DNA from 4 places in the Burkholderia sola genome. Region 1 is predicted to be linked to each of the others. Evidence: predicted binding sites of a transcription regulator. Region 1 holds the regulator's gene; each other region holds the start of a gene.
What was found. Region 1 encodes FliA, which starts transcription of late flagellar genes. Its sites were predicted from a motif close to CTAAAGTTTNNNNNNNNNNNGCCGNTA; they were not measured.
Positions count from the first base shown of each region.

Region 2: the regulator FliA is predicted to act here: its motif matches at 961-987, upstream of fliS (flagellar export chaperone FliS).
Region 3: the regulator FliA is predicted to act here: its motif matches at 1,123-1,149, upstream of flgM (flagellar biosynthesis anti-sigma factor FlgM).
Region 4: the regulator FliA is predicted to act here: its motif matches at 1,254-1,280, upstream of flgK (flagellar hook-associated protein FlgK).

Region 1 covers NZ_FR989675.1:228,567-230,762, forward strand. The annotation lists gene KR541_RS01010 (nucleotide-binding protein) at 1-621, shown strand, start outside; gene KR541_RS01015 (RNA polymerase sigma factor FliA) at 644-1,378, shown strand; S-adenosyl-L-homocysteine riboswitch at 1,491-1,619, shown strand; gene ahcY (adenosylhomocysteinase) at 1,652-2,196, shown strand, end outside.
Region 2 covers NZ_FR989675.1:3,454,722-3,456,917, reverse strand. The annotation lists gene fliF (flagellar basal-body MS-ring/collar protein FliF) at 1-240, opposite strand, end outside; gene fliE (flagellar hook-basal body complex protein FliE) at 489-833, shown strand; gene fliS (flagellar export chaperone FliS) at 1,064-1,498, shown strand; gene KR541_RS15950 (flagellar protein FliT) at 1,495-1,827, shown strand; partial or broken gene fliK (flagellar hook-length control protein FliK) at 1,961-2,196, shown strand, end outside.
Region 3 covers NZ_FR989675.1:3,415,765-3,417,960, forward strand. The annotation lists gene flgA (flagellar basal body P-ring formation chaperone FlgA) at 1-1,061, shown strand, start outside; gene flgM (flagellar biosynthesis anti-sigma factor FlgM) at 1,179-1,508, shown strand; gene KR541_RS15775 (flagella synthesis protein FlgN) at 1,587-2,027, shown strand; gene KR541_RS15780 (M24 family metallopeptidase) at 2,085-2,196, opposite strand, start outside.
Region 4 covers NZ_FR989675.1:3,405,469-3,407,664, forward strand. The annotation lists gene flgK (flagellar hook-associated protein FlgK) at 1-1,197, opposite strand, end outside; gene KR541_RS15715 (flagellar brake protein) at 1,381-2,136, opposite strand.

The DNA of each region.
Region 1 (2,196 bases):
GCGACGCTCGCCGGCGCGTGGCTGCGCGACGGCGAACGCACGCGGGTGGCGGCCGGCTTCGGCCTGTGCGGCGCCGCCCAGCTCGCGCGCGCCGGCTACAGCGACGCGCAGCTGAGCGACTTCATCGACGGCCCGGCCGACATCGTCCTCGTCGACGCGCAGCTCGGCGCCGACGGATCGCTGTCGGCGCTCGCGCGCGAAGCGCACGACGTGCTGATCGTCACGCGGGTTGCCGTGCAGGCGATCACCGAGGCGTATGCGTGCATGAAGCGGCTGCATTTCGCGCACGCGTTCGCGCAGTTCCGCGTGCTGACCAATCAGGTCGCCAGCCACGCGGACGCGAAGACGGCCTTCGACAACCTCGCGGGCGTCGCGAGCCGCTACCTGACCGTGTCGATCGCCGATGCGGGCTGCGTGAGCGCCGATCCGCTCGTCGAGCACGCCCGCGAACTGATGCATGCGGTAGTCGACGCGTTCCCGTCGTCGGCTGCCGCGCGCGATTACCGGCAGATTGCCGCCGACCTGTTGTACTGGCCGATGCGCCCCGGTTCGGGCGCGGGCCGCGCGGTCCACGCCGGCGGCAAGCCGTCGTATGAGGCGGGCGCGGCACACGCCGCGTGAGCGCCACCCGAAGGAGGGAGCCATGATGTACAACGCTCAAGGAAAGATGTCCCAGGCCGACGTGCTCGCGCAATATGCGCCGCTCGTGCGCCGCCTCGGACTGCAACTCGTCGCGAAGATGCCGGCGAGCGTCGATCTCGACGATCTGATCCAGGCCGGCATGATCGGCCTGATGGACGCGGCCGGCCGCTACAAGGAAGACCAGGGCGCGCAGTTCGAGACCTACGCGACGCAGCGCATCCGCGGCGCGATGCTCGACGAGCTGCGCAGCAACGACTGGCTGCCGCGCAGCCTGCGCAAGACGTCGCGCGAGGTCGAGCATGCGGTGCACCAGGTCGAGCAGCACCTCGGCCGCTCGGCGAGCGAGACCGAGATCGCGCAGCACCTCAACATGCCGCTCGACGAATACCAGGGGATGCTGCAGGACCTGCACGGCAGCCAGCTCATCTACTACGAGGATTTCGATCGCGCGGCCGACGACGAGCCGTTCCTCGACCGCTATCGCGTCGATCATGCCGATCCGTTGTCGGCGCTGCTCGACGAGCATCTGCGCGAGGCGCTCGTCGAGGCGATCGAGCGGCTGCCGGAGCGCGAGAAGCTGCTGATGTCGCTGTACTACGAACGGGGTCTGAATCTGCGCGAAATCGGCGCGGTGCTCGAGGTGAGCGAATCGCGCGTATGCCAGCTCCACAGCCAGGCCGTCGCGCGCCTGCGCGCACGGCTGCGCGAACAGGCGTGGGTCGGCGCGGAGTCCTGACCCCGAAGTCCTGCCCTTTCGGCCACGGCCGCGCGTGCCCGCGCCGCGCGCGTCTCGTGCCGACGCGTCGTCGTTGCGCATTTCGCGCGCCGATTTGCTACAATCCCCTCCGTTTTCCGAGGAGCGTTGCGACGGACCATCAGCGTCCGCCAGGCTCGGAAGGCTTCACCAAGCAGCCGTGCGGCGATCGTTTCGAGCGACCGTCGCGCCGGCCCCGCTTCCTGAACGGCGCTCACGTCACCAATCTAGAAACTTTTTAGAAAGGAGGGCGTGATGAACGCCATTATCGATTCCAAGGCTTCCCACGATTACGTCGTCGCCGACATGGCGCTGGCCGGCTGGGGCCGCAAGGAACTGAACATCGCCGAGACCGAAATGCCGGGCCTCGTGCAGATCCGCGACGAATACAAGGCGCAGCAGCCGCTGAAGGGCGCGCGCATCGCCGGTTCCCTGCACATGACGATCCAGACGGGCGTGCTGATCGAGACGCTGAAGGCGCTCGGCGCGGACGTCCGCTGGGCGTCGTGCAACATCTTCTCGACGCAGGATCACGCGGCGGCCGCGATCGTCGAAGCCGGCACGCCGGTGTTCGCGTTCAAGGGCGAGTCGCTCGACGAATACTGGGAGTTCTCGCACCGCATCTTCGAATGGCCGAACGGCGAATTCGCGAACATGATCCTGGACGACGGCGGCGACGCAACGCTGCTGCTGATCCTCGGCGCGAAGGCCGAGAAGGACCGTTCGGTGATCGCGAAGCCGACCAACGAGGAAGAAGTCGCGCTGTACAAGTCGATCGCGGCGCACCTCGACGTCGACGC
Region 2 (2,196 bases), 3.2 Mb from region 1:
GCTCCACAGCACGAGCGCGGTGATCGCGGCGATCGCGAACGCGACGGCGATCACGAACGGCAGCTTCGGGTTGCCCTTCATCCGCGAGATGCCGGGGATGCGTTCGGCGAAGCCGCCCAGCCCGAAGTCCGCGCCTGCGCCGCCCGCGCCCGGCAACGCGGCGGCCGCGGCGGCGCCTGGCGCCGGGCTGAGGCCCGCGCGGGCGTCTGGGTTGATCAGCGAGTTGGCCTGCGAATCCATGCGTCGAGTTTCTCCGGAGCGGGACGACTGAGCTCGCTCGGACGAGCGGGCGGACAATGACACGATGCGATTATCGTGACCCGCGGCGCACTCCGATCGACCGAAAAGAGCGGGGTTTCCCCCGTACTTTCGCGGCTTTGACGCGCGCCGCGCTGCTATCCTTTTTCGCGATCCGGCATGGTGCGCGTCGTGCGGCGCCGGCGGGTCGCCCGGTGCGTCCGGGTCTCTTCTCTAGGTTTGGGGGCAGCATGACTGCGAACGTCAGCGGAATCGGTTCGGTGTTGCAACAGATGCAGTCGATGGCCGCGCAGGCGTCCGGCGGCGTCGCGAGCCCGACGGCGGCGCTGGCCGGCTCGGGCGCGGCGACGGCCGGCACGTTCGCGAGCGCGATGAAGGCGTCGCTCGACAAGATCAGCGGCGACCAGCAGCACGCGCTCGGCGAGGCGAAGGCGTTCGAGGTCGGCGCGCCGAACATCTCGCTGAACGACGTGATGGTCGACATGCAGAAAGCCAACATCGGCTTCCAGTTCGGGCTCCAGGTCCGCAACAAGCTAGTGAGCGCTTACAACGACATCATGCAGATGGCGGTGTGAGGGGCCATCAGGCGATGGGCATCCGCGGGCGGGCATTCGGGGACGGCTAACCGGCGGCGGGCATCCAGGAATGGCTCCAGGCTTGCGGAACGGGGCCGGCGAGCCGGCATCGGCGGCCCCCGCGCACCTAAAGCTTTTCAAATCCCTTCCGATAACTGCGGTGAAGGCCGCACCGTGCGACGCACGGCGGCGGCTCCCGACCAGCCAACGCAAATAACAAGGAGAAGCGCATGTTTTCCCCAGGACACGCTGGAGCCAGTGCGTACGCGCGTGTCGGCGTCGAGACCGGGGTGATGGGCGCTTCCCCGCACCGGCTGATCGCGATGCTGTACCAGGGCGCGCGGCAGGCGATCGCGCTGGCGCGCATGCATTTGCAGCAGGACAACGTCGCCGGGCGCGGCGAAGCGATCGGCAAGGCGATCCGGATCGTCGAGAGCGGCCTGCAGGCGTCGCTGAACCGCGACGCGGGCGGCGAGATCGCCGAACGGCTCAATGCGCTGTACACCTATATCGGCCGGCGCCTGCTGGAAGCGAACGCGCAGGCGAGCGACGCGATGCTGATCGAGGTCGACGGCTTGCTCGCGACGCTCGAGGAAGCATGGACGGGCATCGCCCCGGAAGTCGCGCGGATGGCCGCGCAACAGGTAGCGGAAGCATCACGATGAATCACAAGGCCGAATACTTCGCGCGTTACGAGGCGCTCGCCGCCGTGTCGGGCCGGATGCTGTGCGCCGCGCGCGGCGCCGACTGGAACGCGTTGCCGGAGTTGCAGGCCGAATTCATGCAACTCGTCGACGGGTTGAAGCAGGCCGATCCGGCCGTCGTGCTCGACGAATCGGATCTCGGCCGCAAGCTCGACCTGATCCGCCGCATCCTGGCCGACGACGCCGCGATCCGCGATCTCGCGAGCCCGGACGTCGCGCGGCTGTCCGCGCTGTTCGAGGCGCGGCGCTCGACCCAGGTATTGACCGATCTTTATCGCGCGCGCGGGTAGGGCCGTGCGCCGGGCGACCGGCGCGAGGCGCCCGGACCCGGCGCCGCACGCGGCGCGCGCTGTTCCCGTGGGCGGCGCCGGCGTGCCGCGCGCGGATTCGCAACCCGTTGGCTGAGCTGAGCAGGCCCCGATCATGACCGGTATCGACTCCGTTGCGGCCGCGCTGCTGGCGAGCCGCCTCGACAGCCTGCTGACCGGCACCGTCGCGGCGTCCGCCGGCGGCGGCGCGACCGCGCAGGTCGGCACGCCGGGCGCCGGCGCGTCGTCCTCGCCGCCGGCCGGCAGCCCGCCCGCCGCGCCGCCGGCTTCCACGCAGACCGCGCTGTCCGATGTCGGACGCGTGCTCGACGCGATCTCGCGCTCGGGCGG
Region 3 (2,196 bases), 3.2 Mb from region 1:
GCGGCGGGCAGTTCGGCGGGAATGCGGGGATCGCTTCGGCGTCGGCTTCGGGCGGACGGCGCGCGGCTGGCGCGGCGAGCGCCGCGACCGGAGACGGCTACGCGGCGCAACCGGCCGGCCAGATGGTCGTGACGAGCGTTCCGCCGCCGGCCGCTGTGCAGGCCCCTGCGCCGCTCCCCGTCTACGCAGCCGCCCGCGCAAACGCCGGGTACGGCACGACGCCGCGCGCGGCGGACCCCGCCGCCATCGCGACGGTCGTCGCCGGCACGGCCGAGCCTGCATCGGCTTTCGCGCGGCCGGCGCCGCAATCGGCAGCTTCGGCGCGCCTCGCGGCAGCCCGTGCCGCGTCGGCCGCAGCGGCAGCGCGCACCTCGGCCGCTTCCGCCAACCCGGCCCCGGCTCCGGCCGCCGCTACGGCCCAGCCCGCGACGCCGCCCGGCCAGCAAGACCCCGAAACGATCCGGCGCGCGGCGCTCGCGTTCCTGCAGCAGCAGATCGCCGGCCTGCCCGGCAAGACCACCGCGACGGTCACGACCGCCTTTCCGCGCGGGCTCGCCGCATGCACGACGCTCGAGCCGTTCTTGCCGACCGGCGCGCGCCTGTGGGGCCGCACGACGGTCGGCGTGCGCTGCGCGGGCGAGCGGCCGTGGACCGTCTACCTGCAGGCGAAGGTCGCCGTGCAGGCCACCTATTACGTCGCCGCGCGGCAGATCGCGCCCGGCGAGCCGCTCTCCGCGGCCGACCTGGTCGCGCGCGACGGCGACCTGACGGTGCTGCCGCTCGCGGTGATCACCGATCCCGCGCAGGCCGTCGGCGCGACCGCGCTCGCGCGCATCTCGGCCGGGCTACCGCTGCGGCAGGACATGCTGAAGAGCGCGGCGTCGGTGTCGGCCGGCCAGACGGTGCGGGTCGTCGCGGCCGGCCCCGGCTTCACGATTTCGGCCGAGGGCAGCGTGCTCGCGAATGCGGCGCCGGGCCAGTCGGTACGCGTGCGGATGGCGGCCGGGCAGATCGTCACGGCGATCGTCAAGGACGCCGGCACCGTCGAAATTCCGCTGTAGGGATGGATCTGCCGCAAAAATGTAAAGAATTGTTTATTCGGGGCATTTCGGGCTCGCGATGCTAAAGTTCGGGCCGACCCGGCCGTTATCTGGGTCAAACCGTACAGGAAACCCATCGTGAAGATCGATTCCACTCCGAAACCGAGCCCCCTCGCGCCGACCGGCACCGGCGCGGCCCGTGCGCCGTCCGGCACGGCCCAGTCGTCCGCACAGGCAGCCGATGCAGGATCGAGCGGCAGCGACACGAACGTCAACCTGTCGGGTCTGTCCGGCCAGCTGCGTTCGGTATCCGCGTCGGGCGACGCCGATATCGACACGGGTCTGGTCCAGTCGATCAAGGACGCGCTGAACGACGGCACGCTGACGATCGACGCGAACAAGATTGCCGACGGCGTATTGAACACCGCCCGCGAACTGCTGCAGCAGCAGCGCCCGCAGGGCAGCTAAGCCCCGGCCTCGTGGCCGGGTCACCCGGTTTGCCGGCGCGCGCGACACCGCACGCACCGGCGTGACGAGCATGACGCGATGAGAGAAGAGCTGCTGGCCACGGTCAACGACGAACACGCGACGATCGAGGCGTTCGCGTCCCTGCTCGTCTACGAGGAAAAGGCGCTGACGACGGCCGAGCCGCTCGAGATGCTGCCCGGCATCGTCGAGAAGAAAAGCGAACTGATCGACCGGCTCGCGCAGCTCGAACGCACGCGCGACACGCAGCTTTCCGCGCTCGGCTTTCCGGCCGGCAAGAAAGGCATGGACCAGGCGGCCGAGCGCGATGCGCGCCTCGCGAGCCGCTGGCAACTGCTGCAACAGGCCGCCGAACGCGCGCGCCAGGCCAATGCGAACAACGGGATGCTGATCCGGATCCGGATGGACTACAACGAGCGCGCGCTCGCGGTGCTGCGCTCGGCGCCCGCGCCGTCCGGCGTGTACGGCCCCGACGGACGCGTGTCGGCGCTCGCGCGCTGACCGGCCGACGTCGCACCGCGCGGCCGCCCTGCAGCCGCGCCTGTCCCCTTCCCTTCGTTACAACAGCGGACACGCGGTGACCTGCGTGCCGCGTTCCACGCACAACCGCTCGTAGTCGCGCAGGTACGCACGCTCGGCGTCGTCCAGCAGATCCAGATCGATCAGGTCC
Region 4 (2,196 bases), 3.2 Mb from region 1:
CAGCCCGCCGAGCGAGACCGGCATCGGACCCGCCTTCTGGTCGACCACCGACCCGCTCGCGCGGTCGGTCAGCGTGTAGTTCGTGCCGTCGTACGACAGCGTGTAGTCGCTCGTCGTCGGCTGCGACGCATTGGCGAACGACACGGACAGCGACGCGTTGCCGGTGTTGCCCTGATTCGAATAGACGGTCGGGTTCGTCACCGTGAACAGGTTGCCGCCCGGCTTGCCCGCCAGATCGACGCCGAGCGCGTTCTGCGCGTTGACCTGCGCGGCGAAGCTGGTCGCGAGCGCGCCGAGCTGCGCCTGGGCCGGGTCGAGCGTCTGACGGCGGAACGCGAGCAGGCCGCCGAGCGTGCCGCCCGACAGCGACGCATCCGGCAGCGCCTGGTTCGGCCCCTGCGGATTCGCGCCGGCGATGCCCTGCGACACGACGGTCAGCTCGCTCGGATCGGACGACGACGTGACGGTCGCAAGCTGGTAGCTCTTGTCGGCGACGACGAGCGGCTGGCCGCCCGCGAGGAATACGCTGTAGCCGCTGTCGTTGCGCACGACCTGCACGCCGGCGAGGCTCGACAGGTTCGACACCGCGAGGTCGCGCTGGTCCATCAGCTGGTTCGGCGGCTGCCCCTGGCTGCTCGCCGCCGAGATCTGCTGGTTCAGCTGCGCGATCTGCGCGGTGTACGTGTTGATCTGCGACACGGTGCTGGTGAGCTGCGTGTTCACGCTCTGGCGCAACGCGTCGTATTGCTGGCCCGCCGCCTTCAGCTGGTCGCCGAGAATCTGCGCGTTGCTGATCGCGGTCTGCCGCACCGACGGATCGGACGCATTGTTCGCGACGTTCTGCAGCCCGGTGAAATAGCTCGTGATCGCGGTCGAGATGCCGGCCGTCGGGCTGCCGACGTAGTTGTTCAGCTGGGCGACGAGCGAATACCACGTCGACAGCGCGCCGCCCTGCGACTGCGCACCGTTCAGCTGGTCGCTCAGGTACTGGCTGTACTGCCGTTGCACGGTGACGGTGTTCACGCCCTGCGGCAGGTAGCCGCTGCTGGTGTACTGCCCGCTCGCCTCGGCATAGACGGGGCGTTCGACCGAATAGCCGGGCGTCGCGGCGTTGCTGATGTTCTGGCCGGTCGTCGTGAGGCCCCAGAGCGCGGCATTCAGGCCGCTGACGCCGAGGTTCATGAGTGTGTTGGACATGCGCGATCCTGATGAGCCGGCCGCGCTGCGGCCGCCGGGTTGCGTGACTCCCGGTATAACGGCCGCGGATTGAAAAAATTGAGGAAAAAATGCACGCCCGACGCACGGGCGTGCGTCGCCGCTGGAAGCGCCCGGCGCAAGGCGCCGGCGGCGCTGCGCGGGCGGCCCGTGGGGGCCTGCGCGTCAGGCCCGCGCGAGCGAGCGGCGCTTCATTTCGAGCTGCGTGATCAGCCGCTGCAGCGTGTTCTCCGCGCTGCCCGGCAGCGACATGTAGCGAAAGCCGAGCTGGTAGCGCCGCGACCCGTTCGGCATCTGCGTCGAGCGCTGCGACACCAGTTGCAGGTCGAGCGACAGCTTGCCGTGGCCGGTCAGCTCGAGCTCGACGTCCGGCAGCAGCGTGCCGACCTCGAGCGCCTCGACGCGCTCGTCGGCCGTGCGCAGCCCCACGCCGCCGAGCGACAGGTTGTGCACCTCGAACAGGAAGCTTTCGCCGTCCGGCAGCTTGCCGCGGCACAGGAACGGATCGACGATCGGCGCGTCGACGCGGAAATATTCGCGGCGCTGGATGCACACCAGCACGTCGGGGAAATCGGCGACGAACGCGGGCAGCCCCTCGTAGCGCGTCTCGCGCGGCGTGCCCGTGGTGAATTCGACGCGCACGCCCTCCGGCGCGGCCGCGAACGTGCAGTGCGACGCGCCGAGGATGCCGGCGTTCTGCTCGGACAGCGCGCCCCAGTCGAACGTGAACGTCCGCTCGCCGACGTCGACCTCGAGCAGACGCGTGACGAGCTGGCCACCCGGGTACTGGACGGTCAGGAAATCGCCGCGGTTCACCAGGTTGCGCAGCTGCACGCCGATTTCCAGCGGATTGCGGCGGGCATAGTCGGGCCCGGAGTGGCCTGCATCCAGGCTGGGGTCCGTCGACGTTTCGATATTCATGGCTAGCCGGTCTTTCTTGTCATGGGCGCCCGGGGCAACCGGTGCGCAATAAAACCGGGC